2 regions of the Streptomyces sp. NPDC014907 genome follow, and region 2 is predicted to be linked to the other one. Evidence: riboswitches for the same ligand, from Rfam matches in the RefSeq annotation. Region 2 holds a riboswitch; the other holds the start of a gene.
What was found. Region 2 has a riboswitch for glycine ahead of gcvP (aminomethyl-transferring glycine dehydrogenase). Riboswitches for the same ligand answer to the same signal wherever they lie in the genome.
Positions count from the first base shown of each region.

Region 1 (6,391 bases), on a different contig from region 2:
AGGGCCGCGTCGATCCAGCCGCCGAAGTAGCCCGCGACGATGCCGAGGACGGTGCCGAGGAAGACCGCGAAGACCGCCGCCAGGAAGGCGACGAGCAGCGAGATCCGGGCGCCGTAGACGATGCGGCTGAAGACGTCGCGGCCGTTGACCGGTTCCACCCCGAGGAGGAAGTCGGAGCTGATGCCGCCCCAGGAGCCGATCGGGGTGCCGAACAGCGGGTCGATCTGATCCTCGTGGAACTCGTCCGGCGGGTGGCCGAGCAGGCCGACGATGACCGGCGCGAGGACCGCGACCACGATGAGGAAGAGGACGACGAAGGCGCCGGCGAGGGCGAGCTTGTCGCGCTTGAGGCGGGTCCAGGCGATCTTCCAGGGCGAACGGCCCTGGATTCCCTTGCCGGGGGTTCCGGGAGTGCCGGGGGCGGCGGGCGCGCCGTCGACGGTGGCGGTCGACGCACCCGCACTCGTCTCGTGCAGTGGTGCCGTCATCGTGGTGAGGACCCCTCTCGGCCGCCGGTAGCCGGCCCTTGCCCGCCGCGGGTGGCGGCTCGGTGGAACAACCTGCGGGGCACCTGCTCGAAAGGAGTCGGGCACCCGGTGTTCCGGGAGTCTTCAACGCGTTTGTGATCACCCGCCAGACCTGGCGGGGAATGGTTGCCCAAACGTGATGCGGTGCTGTGAATTCCGTTATCCGGACGTCGCGCGGATGTCAGCGGACCAACCCGGGCCCTCCTCCCCTCAACCGGACATGTCGCCCAACGTGGCGTTCGACCTCCTGAATTGGGGCGAACGAAGGGCCTTTCCGGTGGGGGGCGGGACGCGTGGGGCGGGTGCGGCGTCTCAGTATCCGGACGGAGGGGCCGGCGGGTACCCGTACCCCGGGACGGCGGAACCGCGGCCGGCGTGCGCCTCGCGGTCGTAGAAGGGGCGCGCGTTCGCCCGCAGCCAGAGCGCCACCGGGTCGTAGGCGTCGGAGAGGGCGACCGTCGAGACGGGCAGGCCGTCGGGGACGCCGCCGATGGACTGGCGCATCATCGTCCGGACCGTGTCGACGGCCGCCGGGGAGGTGTCGTACAGGTCGAGACCGATGACGAGGTACGGGGAGCCCAGCGCGGGCTGCACCCAGCCCCGGCGCAGAGCCCGGACGGCCGGGGTGCGGTGCGCGTTCTGGGTCAGCAGGGCGTAGAACTGGGGGACCTCCAGGGCGGGCTCGGTGACGCGCAGCGGCCCGGCGGGCATCCGGTCGAGACCGGTGGCGATCCGGCGCAGGTCGGCCCAGGGGATGCCGACCCCGCCGCCGGGGGCGTGCGGATTGAGCCAGACGCCCCAGCGGTCGGGATAGAGGGCGCGGGCGATCTCCCGGCCGGTGACGCGCTCGTGGGCGCGGTTCCAGCCGGAGGCGGCGAGCTCCTGGGCGGAGGTGACGCAGGGCGCGTAGCCGAAGCCGTCGACCTCCATGTTCCCGTACTGGGCGTCGGGCGAGCCCGGGGAGCCCTGCCAGAGCAGCATCCGGAGCTCGCCGTCGGCGAGGGCGTGCAGCAGCCGCTCGTACGCGTCGTAGCGTCCGGGCGCCACCTGGCTCAGCGCGTGCTCGACCTTCTCCCGGGCCGCCTCCTCCGCCCGGGCGGAGGAGGCCCCGTTGTCCTCGGCCGTGCCTGACGCGCTCACCCTGGGTTCCGCCCCTCTTCCGTCCACCACGTGTGTGCGGCCGCCGAGGTCCGCGCGGCCGCCGAGTCAGTTCAGCTTAAACAGGGGGCCGCTCACACGGCGGCGCGCTGGTAGAAGGGCCGCACCCGCTCCAGCATCCAGTCCCCGACCGGGTCCTGCGCCATGTCGAGCAGGATGAGGTTGACCGGCCAGGCCACCTCGACCCGGCCGAGGGCGCGGCCGAGGGCGTTCAGGGGCTCGGTGCGGTCGGCGCCCTCCCAGTGGGAGAGCTGGACGCCGACGAAGAGGGCCGGTTCGGTGCCCTCGACGCTGGCGAGGGCGCGGCGGGCGGTGGCGACGGTGCCGGTGGCCTCGAACTCGGCGGAGGCCGCGGCGAGGAAGTCGACCGGGTCGTCCTGCCAGTCGGGTTCGAAGAGCCGGACGCGGCCGCCGGACGCGGGCCCGTCCAGCGGGGTGCGGCCGACGCGGCAGAGTTCCGCCACGGCGGGCGGGGGCAGCGGGACGCCGACGACGCCGCCGGGGTTCACGGCGATGCCGAGCTGCGGGGGCAGGCCGCGGGCGAAGTCGCGGGCGGGGGCGACGGCGAAGGACATGTCGCCGGCGCAGGCGCGGAACTGCTGCTCGGAGCTGAAGACGGGGGTGTAGGCCGCGCCGTCGAGCTCCATGGTGGCGAGGTCCAGGTCGGTGCTGCCGGGGGCGCGGCCGTTGGGCAGGGGCACCCAGACCGGGCTGCGGCCGAGCACCTCGATCAGGCGGCCGCCCGCCTCGGGGTTGCCGAGCGAGGCCGCCAGCACCTCTTCGAGCTCGTTGCCCGGCCACGTCACGTCCACGGTCCCGTTCCCCTCCTCGCACGGCCTGCCGCTCCGGCCGCCCGGCAGCACCCTAACGCCGCCCCGGCGCCGCCGTGCCCAGAAGAGAAGGGTACGAGCGTCCGGGACCGTCCCGCTCCCGGCGACGGCTCCGCCGGACGGCCCGGGCGGTGGCTCCGCCGGACGGTCCCGCCGACGGGGCCGACGGCTCCGGCGGGGCCCGCCGGACGCCGGGCACCCTCCGTCAGCCGGCCTCCCGGAAGGTGATCGCCCGCAGGGTGTCGGCGGCGTCCCGGTCGAGGAGGGTCGCCGAGGCGCAGCCGGCCGGCGGCCGGCCGGACTCGACCGCCCGCAGCAGCCGGCCGACGGCGCGCCGGTGCCGGGCGAAGGCGTACCCGGAGACGCCCCGGCCCCGGGCGTCCTGGCCCGCCCTGGCGGTGTCCGGGGTGACGTCCAGGAGGAGCAGGTGCAGGGACCGGCCCCGGCGGCGGGCCTCGCGGGCGAGCCAGCCGCGCACCCAGGACTGGGTGCCGCAGTCGTGCACGACCACGCTCGCGCCGGAGCGCAGGGCGCGGCGCAGCCCGGCGTAGTGCGCGAGCCGGACCAGCGGGCGGTAGACGGCGTACGGCAGGAGGCGGGGCATCCGGGCCTCCCAGCGCTCGCGGACGTCCTGGGAGTCGATGCCGCGTCCTTCGGCGGTCCGTCTCATGAGGGTGGACTTGCCGCTGCCGGGCAGCCCGGAGACGACCACGAGGTCGCCCGGGGCGAAGGCGAGGGTGCGGGGGCCCCGGCCGCCGCGCTCGCGCAGGTCCCGCAGGACGCGGGCCCGCCCCCGGGTCCGGGCCCGGGCCCGCCGGGACGGTATGCCGGTGCCCGCCGCGTACGCGCCGGTGTGCTGGATCGTCATCGCTTCTCCCCCTGCCGGGCCCCGGAGGACCCTTCCCAAGAAGTGTAAAGAAACGGTAATGGGACACAAGCGATTTGCCGCGCCGACACCGCGTGCAATGATGTGCCCGCCAGGACCGGACAGGCCCCGCACGGGCCCGGCCGCCCCACAACCGCATACCGGCCGCTCGAATCCGCGCGGGAGAGTTCCGGCGCACAGGGTGCGTCCGGACGCCGAAGGAGCAAGACCCTCCCTTGAATCTCTCAGGCCCCGTACCGCGCGGATGAGGCAGATCTGAAAAGCGGGACACCGTCGTGTCCCCACCCAAGGTGCAAGCCGGGGATGCCCCCGGTGAACCTCTCAGGTTCCATGACAGATGGGGAGGACGTCCTCGCCCGTCATGTTCTTTCGTCACCGAACGCCCTTGGGACCCGGGAGCCACCCCATGACCACCGCCCCCCGCCTCACCGCCCTCGACGCCCTGCACCGTTCGCTGGGCGCGACCATGACCGACTTCGCGGGCTGGGACATGCCGCTCCGCTACGGCAGCGAGCGCGACGAGCACAACGCCGTCCGCACCCGGGCCGGCCTCTTCGACCTCTCCCACATGGGCGAGATCACCGTCACCGGCCCGGAGGCCGTCAACCTGCTCGACCACGCCCTGGTCGGCAACATCTCCACGGTGGGCCCGGGCCGCGCCCGGTACACGATGATCTGCCGCGAGGACGGCGGCATCCTGGACGACCTGATCGTCTACCGCCTGGGCGACACCGAGTACATGGTCGTCGCCAACGCCTCCAACGCCCAGACCGTCCTGGACGCCCTCACCGAGCGCGCGGCCGGCTTCGACGCCGAGGTCCGCGACGACCGCGACGCGTACGCCCTCATCGCGGTCCAGGGCCCGGAGTCCCCCGGCATCCTGAAGGCGGTCACCGACGCCGACCTGGACGGCCTGAAGTACTACGCCGGCCTGCCGGGCACGGTCGCGGGCGTGCCCGCCCTGATCGCCCGCACCGGGTACACCGGCGAGGACGGCTTCGAGCTCTTCCTGAAGCCGGAGCACGCCGAGGGCGTGTGGAAGGCGCTGACCGGGGCGGGCGAGGGCGTCGGCCTGATCCCCTGCGGCCTGTCCTGCCGCGACACGCTCCGCCTGGAGGCGGGCATGCCGCTGTACGGCCACGAGCTGACCACCTCCCTCACCCCCTTCGACGCGGGCCTCGGCCGGGTCGTGAAGTTCGAGAAGCCGGGCGACTTCGTCGGCCGCGAGGCGCTGGAGGCCGCCGCCGGGCGCGCCGAGACCGCCCCGCCGCGCAAGCTGGTCGGCCTGGTCGCCGAGGGCCGCCGCGTCCCGCGCGCCGGCATGCCGGTCGTCTGCGGCGGCGAGGTCGTCGGCGAGGTCACCTCCGGCGCCCCGTCCCCGACCCTCGGAAAGCCGATCGCGATGGCGTACGTGGACGCGGCGCACGCGGAGCCCGGCACCCCGGGCGTGGGGGTGGACATCCGGGGCACCCACGAGCCGTACGAGGTCGTGGCGCTGCCGTTCTACAAGCGCCGGAAGTGACGCACCCGTCCCGCCCGGCGTCTCACACCGCAAGACCGACGTTCATCAGCACTCCCCCGATCCAGGAGAATCAGGTCATGAGCAACCCCCAGCAGCTGCGCTACACCAAGGAGCACGAGTGGCTGTCGGACGCCGAGGACGGCGTCGCGACCGTCGGCATCACCGAGTTCGCGGCCAACGCGCTCGGTGACGTCGTCTACGCCCAGCTCCCCGAGGTCGGCGACACCGTCACCGCGGGCGAGACCTGCGGCGAGCTGGAGTCGACGAAGTCCGTGAGCGACCTGTACTCCCCCGTCTCGGGCGAGGTCGTCGCCGCCAACCAGGACGTGGTGGACGACCCGTCCCTGGTGAACACGGCTCCGTTCGAGGGTGGCTGGCTGTTCAAGGTGCGCGTCGCGGGTGAGCCGGACGACCTGCTCACCGCCGACGAGTACGCCGCGTTCTCCGCCGGGAACTGAGACCGGGCCCGAAACCCCTTAGGGATCGATTCATGTCGCTTCTGAACACCCCCCTCCACGAGCTGGACCCCGACGTCGCCGCCGCCGTCGACGCCGAGCTCCGCCGCCAGCAGTCCACCCTCGAGATGATCGCCTCGGAGAACTTCGCTCCGGTCGCGGTCATGGAGGCACAGGGCTCCGTCCTCACCAACAAGTACGCCGAGGGCTACCCGGGCCGCCGCTACTACGGCGGCTGCGAGCACGTCGACGTGACCGAGCAGATCGCGATCGACCGGATCAAGGACCTGTTCGGCGCCGAGTACGCCAACGTCCAGCCGCACTCCGGCGCCTCCGCGAACCAGGCCGCCCTCTTCGCGCTCGCCCAGCCCGGCGACACGATCCTGGGTCTGGACCTGGCGCACGGCGGCCACCTCACCCACGGCATGCGCCTGAACTTCTCGGGCAAGCAGTTCAACGTGGTCGCGTACCACGTGGACGGGGCCGGCCTGGTCGACATGGCCGAGGTCGAGAGCCTGGCCAAGGAGCACCGCCCCAAGGTGATCATCGCGGGCTGGTCGGCCTACCCGCGTCAGCTGGACTTCGCGGAGTTCCGCCGGATCGCGGACGAGGTCGGCGCCCACCTGTGGGTCGACATGGCCCACTTCGCGGGCCTGGTCGCCGCCGGTCTGCACCCGAACCCGGTCGAGTACGCGGACGTGGTGACCTCCACCACGCACAAGACGCTCGGCGGCCCGCGCGGCGGCGTCATCCTGGCGAAGAAGGAGTTCGCGAAGAAGCTGAACTCCTCGGTCTTCCCCGGTTTCCAGGGCGGCCCGCTGGAGCACGTGATCGCGGCCAAGGCCGTCTCCTTCAAGGTCGCGGCCTCGGAGGAGTTCAAGGAGCGCCAGGAGCGCACCCTGGAGGGCGCCCGGATCATCGCCGAGCGCCTGGTCCAGGACGACGTGACCGCCCACGGCGTCTCGGTCCTGTCCGGCGGTACGGACGTGCACCTGCTCCTGGTCGACCTGCGC
Region 1 is NZ_JBVHEG010000001.1:251,113-257,503, forward strand. Features, by position in the region: gene ACZ3IL_RS01115 (ABC transporter permease) at 1-488, opposite strand, end outside; gene ACZ3IL_RS01120 (enhanced serine sensitivity protein SseB C-terminal domain-containing protein) at 840-1,667, opposite strand; gene ACZ3IL_RS01125 (enhanced serine sensitivity protein SseB) at 1,760-2,497, opposite strand; gene ACZ3IL_RS01130 (AAA family ATPase) at 2,721-3,383, opposite strand; glycine riboswitch at 3,551-3,650, shown strand; gene gcvT (glycine cleavage system aminomethyltransferase GcvT) at 3,808-4,923, shown strand; gene gcvH (glycine cleavage system protein GcvH) at 5,001-5,381, shown strand; gene glyA (serine hydroxymethyltransferase) at 5,414-6,391, shown strand, end outside.
Region 1: another riboswitch for glycine. It lies ahead of gcvT (glycine cleavage system aminomethyltransferase GcvT); the one in region 2 lies ahead of gcvP (aminomethyl-transferring glycine dehydrogenase).

Region 2 (6,391 bases):
AGATTGCGCGGGCGGTCGAACCTCTTCTCCGCCAGGAGCCTCGCGAGTCCCGCCAGACATTGCTGGAGTTTTCTCCGGTAGTGCTGCCGGTCGGACGGGCCGAACCCGTCGGCCACGACCTTCTCGCCCATCGAAGCGTCCTTCCCCGGGTGGGCGGCCGCCGTGGCGGCCGCGCGTCACGGACCATGATGCCCACCCCGCTGATCCACAACGCCTGCGGAACCGGCCTGTCGGAAGATAGGCTGGATGCAGCACCCCAATGGCACATTCCACGGGCAACGGGTGACCGACATATACCAATGTCATATTGCCTTGATAACCCCGGTCTAAATTCAGCCGTCCGGTCCCGAGCGGTATATGCGGGTGGGAGCGGTATCGTCCTTCTGATTCCGCTTCGATGCCCTGCGGCGAAGTCCTGATGACGTCTTGTCAGGAATAACGCGGACGTCTAGCGGAAACACTGTGTGAACACGTGTCGTATAAACTCCGCGGACGAGGCAGAGTGTTGGCGCCCGGCCATGGCCCCACGGCCCCTCTCTGGCCCCGCCGCCGACAGCGCCGTCGTACCTGCCCACGCGTCACCGTGTCTCCTGAGCGAGAGGCGACCCACCATGCTCCGACCCTCCCCGGCCCCCGCGCCGGCCCTCCGCAGCGTCCTCGCGGCGCTCGGCTCACCGACCGTCGTCCGTGAGGCGCGGACCCCCGCCCTGCGGGCCGCGCAGGGACCGCTGAGCCCCGAACTCCCCCTGCCCATCCACGTCCTGGACATCACCGGAGCCCCGGGACACCCGCCCCGCACCCGGCTCGCCGGATGGCGCTTCCTGATCCGGCACGGGGACCGGACGATCGCGGCCGCGGACACCGCGCTCACCCCGGACGGCTGGTCCTTCTCGCACTTCTTCGAGGGACCGTACGTCTCCTCCACGGAACGGGCCCTGCAGCAGGCCGAGGGAATCCCTGTCGCGTACCGGCCGCGGCTGCTCTCCGTGCCGGAGCTCTACATGCTGACCCTCTGGCTGCAGGCGGATCCGGAGGAGGACGCCGCCACGGCCGCCCCGGCCGCCGCCGACCTGCTGGTGCCGCTGGCCCCCGCGCCGCCGGGGATCACCGCCCACCACCCGTACCCGGCCGCCGACCTGCTGCCCGTCCTCAGCACGCGCCTCGCGCCGCCGCTCCTGGGCTCGCCGGCACCCGCCTGAACCGTCGCCCCACGCCCGCCGCCCCGTGCCCGTCCGGGTCACGGGGCGCGCCGCTGCCCGGACCGCGCGTCCGAACGCGCCGCCCGAACACCCCTCCCCGACGGACTAGCCCGCCCGGGCCACCCCGAACCACCCGAAGGGACGGGGTGGTTGGACCGAACCGCCCTTGCGGGTGACGCGTCCTCCCGAGAAGGGACGAGCTGCCGCGAAATGCCTGCGGAAGCCCGCCCCTGGAGCAAGACTGGGACCGGAACCGAACCGACCGACGGGGGCGGCCATGAGCGCGCAGAGCCGCAGGACATCCACCACGACGCAGCGAAAGAACCCACCCATGTGCCAGCACCATCCCGCCTGTCCCACCGCCGACTCCGCCGACCGGGAGGCGGCCCGACTGACGGCACACCACCCGGAGCAGGGCTGGAGCCTGCTGTGCAACGGCGTCCTCCTCTTCGAGGACACCGGTGAACTGCTGCCGGACGGACAGGTCATCGCCCCGCACCGGCCGCTCGCGGCGGGCCGGGTGACGACCGCCGCCTGACGGGTCCGGGCGAAGAACGAGAACCGGGGGCCGGTCCGGAGGAGAACCTCACGGACCGGCCCCCGTCACGCGGTGCGCGGCCTCAGTGGTCGTACTCGTCCAGCGGCGGGCAGGAGCAGACCAGGTTCCGGTCGCCGAAGGCTCCGTCGATCCGGCGCACCGGCGGCCAGTACTTGTCGGCGGCCGGGACGCCGGCCGGGAAGACGGCCTCGTCCCGGGTGTACGGGTGGTCCCACGCGCCGCCGAGCGCGGCCGCGGTGTGCGGGGCGTTGCGCAGCGGGTTGTCGTCCGCGGGCCACTCGCCCGCGGCCACCTTCTCGATCTCGGCCCGGATCGCGATCATCGTGTCGCAGAAGCGGTCCAGCTCGGTCAGGTCCTCGGACTCGGTCGGCTCGATCATCAGCGTGCCGGCCACGGGGAAGGACATCGTCGGCGCGTGGAAGCCGTAGTCGATGAGGCGCTTGGCGATGTCGTCGACGGTGACGCCGGTCGCCTTGGACAGCGGGCGCAGGTCCACGATGCACTCGTGCGCGACCAGACCGGCCGGACCGGTGTAGAGCACCGGGAAGTGCGGCTCCAGGCGCTTGGCGATGTAGTTCGCCGCGAGCACCGCGACCTGGGTGGCCCGCTTGAGGCCCTCGCCGCCCATGAGGCGCACGTACGACCAGGAGATCGGCAGGATGCCGGCGGAGCCCCACGGGGCGGCCGAGATCGGGCCGACGCCGGTCTCCGGGCCCGCGGTGGGCTGGAGCGGGTGGTTCGGCAGGTACGGGGCGAGGTGGGAGCGGACGCCGACCGGGCCGACACCGGGACCGCCGCCGCCGTGCGGGATGCAGAAGGTCTTGTGCAGGTTCAGGTGCGAGACGTCGCCGCCGAAGTGGCCCGGCTTGGCGAGGCCGACCAGGGCGTTGAGGTTGGCGCCGTCGACGTACACCTGGCCGCCGGCCTCGTGGACCTCGGCGCAGATGTCGGCGACGTGCTCCTCGAACACGCCGTGCGTGGACGGGTAGGTGATCATCAGCACGGACAGCTCGTCACGGTACTGGGCGATCTTGGCCCGCAGGTCCTCGACGTCGATCTCGCCGTCGTCGGCGGTCTTCACCACGACGACCTTCATCCCGGCCATCACGGCGGAGGCGGCGTTGGTGCCGTGCGCGGAGGACGGGATGAGGCAGACGGTGCGCTGCTCGTCGCCGTTGGCCCGGTGGTACGCGCGGACGGCGAGGAGGCCGGCCAGCTCGCCCTGCGATCCGGCGTTCGGCTGGATCGACACCTTGTCGTAGCCGGTGACCTCGGCGAGGCGCTCCTCCAGCTCGGTGATGAGCGTGAGGTAGCCCCGGGCCTGCTCGACCGGGGCGAAGGGGTGCATCTGGCCGAACTCGGGCCAGGTCACCGGCTCCATCTCGGTGGTCGCGTTCAGCTTCATCGTGCAGGAGCCGAGCGGGATCATGCCGCGGTCGAGCGCGTAGTCGCGGTCGGCGAGGCGGCGCAGGTAGCGCAGCATCGAGGTCTCGGAGCGGTGCGCGTGGAAGACCGGGTGGGTCAGGTACGCGTCGGAGCGCAGGAGACCGGCGGGCAGCGCGTCCCCGGTGACCGCGTCCAGGGCCTCCGCGTCGGCGGTGACGCCGAAGGCCCCCCACACGGCGGCGAGCCGCTCGCGCGTGGTGGTCTCGTCGCAGGAGACCGACACGTGGTCGGCGTCGGCGCGGTGGAGGTTGACGCCGGCCTCGCGGGCGGCGGCGACGATCTCGTCGGCCCTGCCCGGGACGCGGGCGGTGACGGTGTCGAAGAAGACGTCCCCGGTCAGCTCGACGCCCCCGGCGCGCAGACCGGCGGCGAGGATCGCGGCGTAGCGGTGGGTGCGGAGCGCGATGCCCTTCAGGCCGTCGGGGCCGTGGTAGACGGCGTACATGCCGGCCATGACGGCGAGCAGCACCTGGGCGGTGCAGATGTTGCTGGTGGCCTTCTCGCGGCGGATGTGCTGCTCGCGGGTCTGGAGCGCCAGGCGGTACGCGCGGTTGCCGTCGGCGTCGACGGAGACGCCCACGAGACGGCCGGGCAGGGAACGGGCGTGCTTGTCCTGGACGGCCATGTAGCCGGCGTGCGGGCCGCCGAAGCCCATCGGGACGCCGAACCGCTGGGTGGTGCCGACGGCGATGTCGGCCCCCAGCTCGCCGGGCGAGGTGAGCAGGGTGAGGGCGAGGAGGTCGGCGGCGACGGTGACGATCGCGCCGAGCTCGTGGGCCGCGTCGATCAGCGGCTTGAGGTCGCGGACGGCACCGGAGGCACCGGGGTACTGGAGGAGCACGCCGAAGACGCCGCGTTCGGCGACCTCGGCGGGGATGCCCCCGCTCAGGTCGGCGACGACGACCTCGACGCCGGTCGGCTCGGCGCGGGTCTCGATGACGGCGATCGTCTGCGGCAGGGCGTCGGCGTCGACCAGGAAGACGCCGTTCTTGACCTTGCCGACGCGGCGGGACAGCGCCATGGCCTCGGCGGCGGCGGTGCCCTCGTCCAGGAGGGAGGCGCCGGAGGTGGGGAGACCGGTCAGGTCGGCGACCATCGTCTGGAAGTTCAGCAGGGCCTCCAGGCGGCCCTGGGAGATCTCCGGCTGGTACGGCGTGTAGGCCGTGTACCAGGCGGGGTTCTCCATCACGTTCCGCAGGATCACCGGCGGGGTGAAGGTGCCGTAGTAGCCGAGGCCGATCATCGGGGCGAGCACCTGGTTGCGGTCGGCGAGCGCGCGCAGTTCGGCGAGGACGTCGGCCTCGGTGCGCGCGGCCGGCAGGTCCAGCGCCTCGGCGTTCTTGATCACGTCCGGCACCGCGGCGGCGGTGAGTTCGTCGAGCGAGCCGTAACCGACCTGGGCGAGCATCTTGGCCCGGGCCTCGGCATCGGGCCCGATGTGCCGCTGCTCGAACGGGATGCCCTGCTCGAGCTCGGAGAGCGGAATGCGGTTGGCGGTCATGTACGGAGGCCTCCTGGTCGTCACGACCTGCGAGGGGCACCACGGCGCGGGTGCCCGGACGGCCTCCCCCTCTGTCATCTCAACCTGAGAGTTTCACCGGCGCGCCTCGCGGCCCGCCGGCTTTCACCGTCGGTGAGAGCGCATGCCGTCGGACATCCGCTCTGCTTTCCAGAGTGACCTCGTCCGCGCGGTACAGGGGCCTGAGAGATTCCGGGGAGGATTTGCTCCTTCGGCGCCCTCCGGAAGCTTTCTCCGGGGGACTCTCCCGCACGGGGTCGACAGCCACGCCCAGCCTACCAGCGCGATTGTGGCTCCTTTCGCTCAAGTGGCCGACATCCCGGATGTGCCCTTTGGTAGGGGGTAGAGGAGCTGCGACCATTTGGAGGGACCGTGCAGACCGACATCGATCCGCGCAGCCTGATCGGCCGCAAGGCGTTCGACCGCGACGGGAACAAGATCGGGACCGTCGACGAGGTGTACCTGGACGACGCGACCGGCGTACCGGAGTGGGCCGCCGTCCGCACCGGCCTGTTCAGCCGGGACGCCTTCGTCCCCCTGGAGCCGAGCAGCCTGCTCGACGACGGCCTCCACGTCCCGTTCGAACGCGCCCTCATCAGGGACGCCCCGGACTTCGGTGTGGGCCGCCACCTCTCCCCGGAGCAGGAGCTCCAGCTCTACCGCCACTACGACCTCGCCCTCCCCCCGTCCCCCGAGGACCACCCGGACAAGGACTTCGGCCGCCTGGCGGGCCGGGACGGCGCCTGACCCGTCCCGGGCGCCCCGCCGAGGCGGCGGGGCCCGGCCGGGAGGCGCGCGGCCGCCGTACGGCGGCCGGGGACCGGACCGCCCGGAGGAACGGTCCCGCCCCTCCGCCCGGCGTCACGGGCGGCGCGGAGGGGAGCCCGGGCCGGGCACGTCCCCGTGCTCCCCGGCCGCCGCCGGCACGGCGGCCACCGGTGTCCCTCCCCTCACCAGCGGCAGCGCCTCTCCCGCCGTCAGCTCCGGATCGTCCACGGCGAACGTCCGCACCCGTCCCGGTGCCGACCACGGGTCCTCGAACCGCACCGTGACCCGTCCGATGCCGCTCCCCTGCACCCAGCCGGCCCCGTACACCGCGTGCCGCACGTCGTGCCCGGGTGTCCAGCGCCGCTCCACGGGCCCGGTGGGCCCGGTTCCGGCGGCCTCCGCCGCCTCGGCGTCCGCCCCCGTCGTGCCGTCCTTCCCCCCGGTGCCCCGGTCCTCCACCGCCTCCGCCTCCGCCTGGGCGAACAGGTCCTCCTGCGTGTAGTCCGCGAGGCCGCTCACCCCCACCCCCAGCAGCCGCACGCCCCCCGTGGTGTCCACCGCGTCGAGCAGCCGCCCGGCGGCCTCCCGCACGACTCCGAGGGCGTCCGTCGGCCCCCGCAGCGTCTCGGAGCGGGTCAGCGTCGAGAAGTCGAACCGCCGGACCTTCAGGACGATCGTCCGTCCCGAGTGCCCCGACGCCCGCAGCCGTGCGACACACCGCTCGGCGAGGCGCTCGACCTCGGCCCGGATCCGTGTCCGGTCGTGCAGGTCCACGTCGAAGGTGTCCTCGACCGAGACGGACTTGGCGTCCCGCTCGGCCACCACGGCCCGGTCGTCGTGCCCCAGCGCCATCCGGTGCAGCGAGGTCCCGTGCGCCCGGCCGAGGAGCCGTACGAGTTC
Region 2 is NZ_JBVHEG010000018.1:37,346-43,736, forward strand. Features, by position in the region: gene ACZ3IL_RS28510 (glutamate-cysteine ligase family protein) at 1-131, opposite strand, end outside; gene ACZ3IL_RS28515 (hypothetical protein) at 612-1,199, shown strand; gene ACZ3IL_RS28520 (DUF5999 family protein) at 1,531-1,737, shown strand; gene gcvP (aminomethyl-transferring glycine dehydrogenase) at 1,820-4,705, opposite strand; glycine riboswitch at 4,884-4,983, opposite strand; gene ACZ3IL_RS28530 (PRC-barrel domain-containing protein) at 5,096-5,470, shown strand; gene ACZ3IL_RS28535 (DNA polymerase IV) at 5,585-6,391, opposite strand, start outside.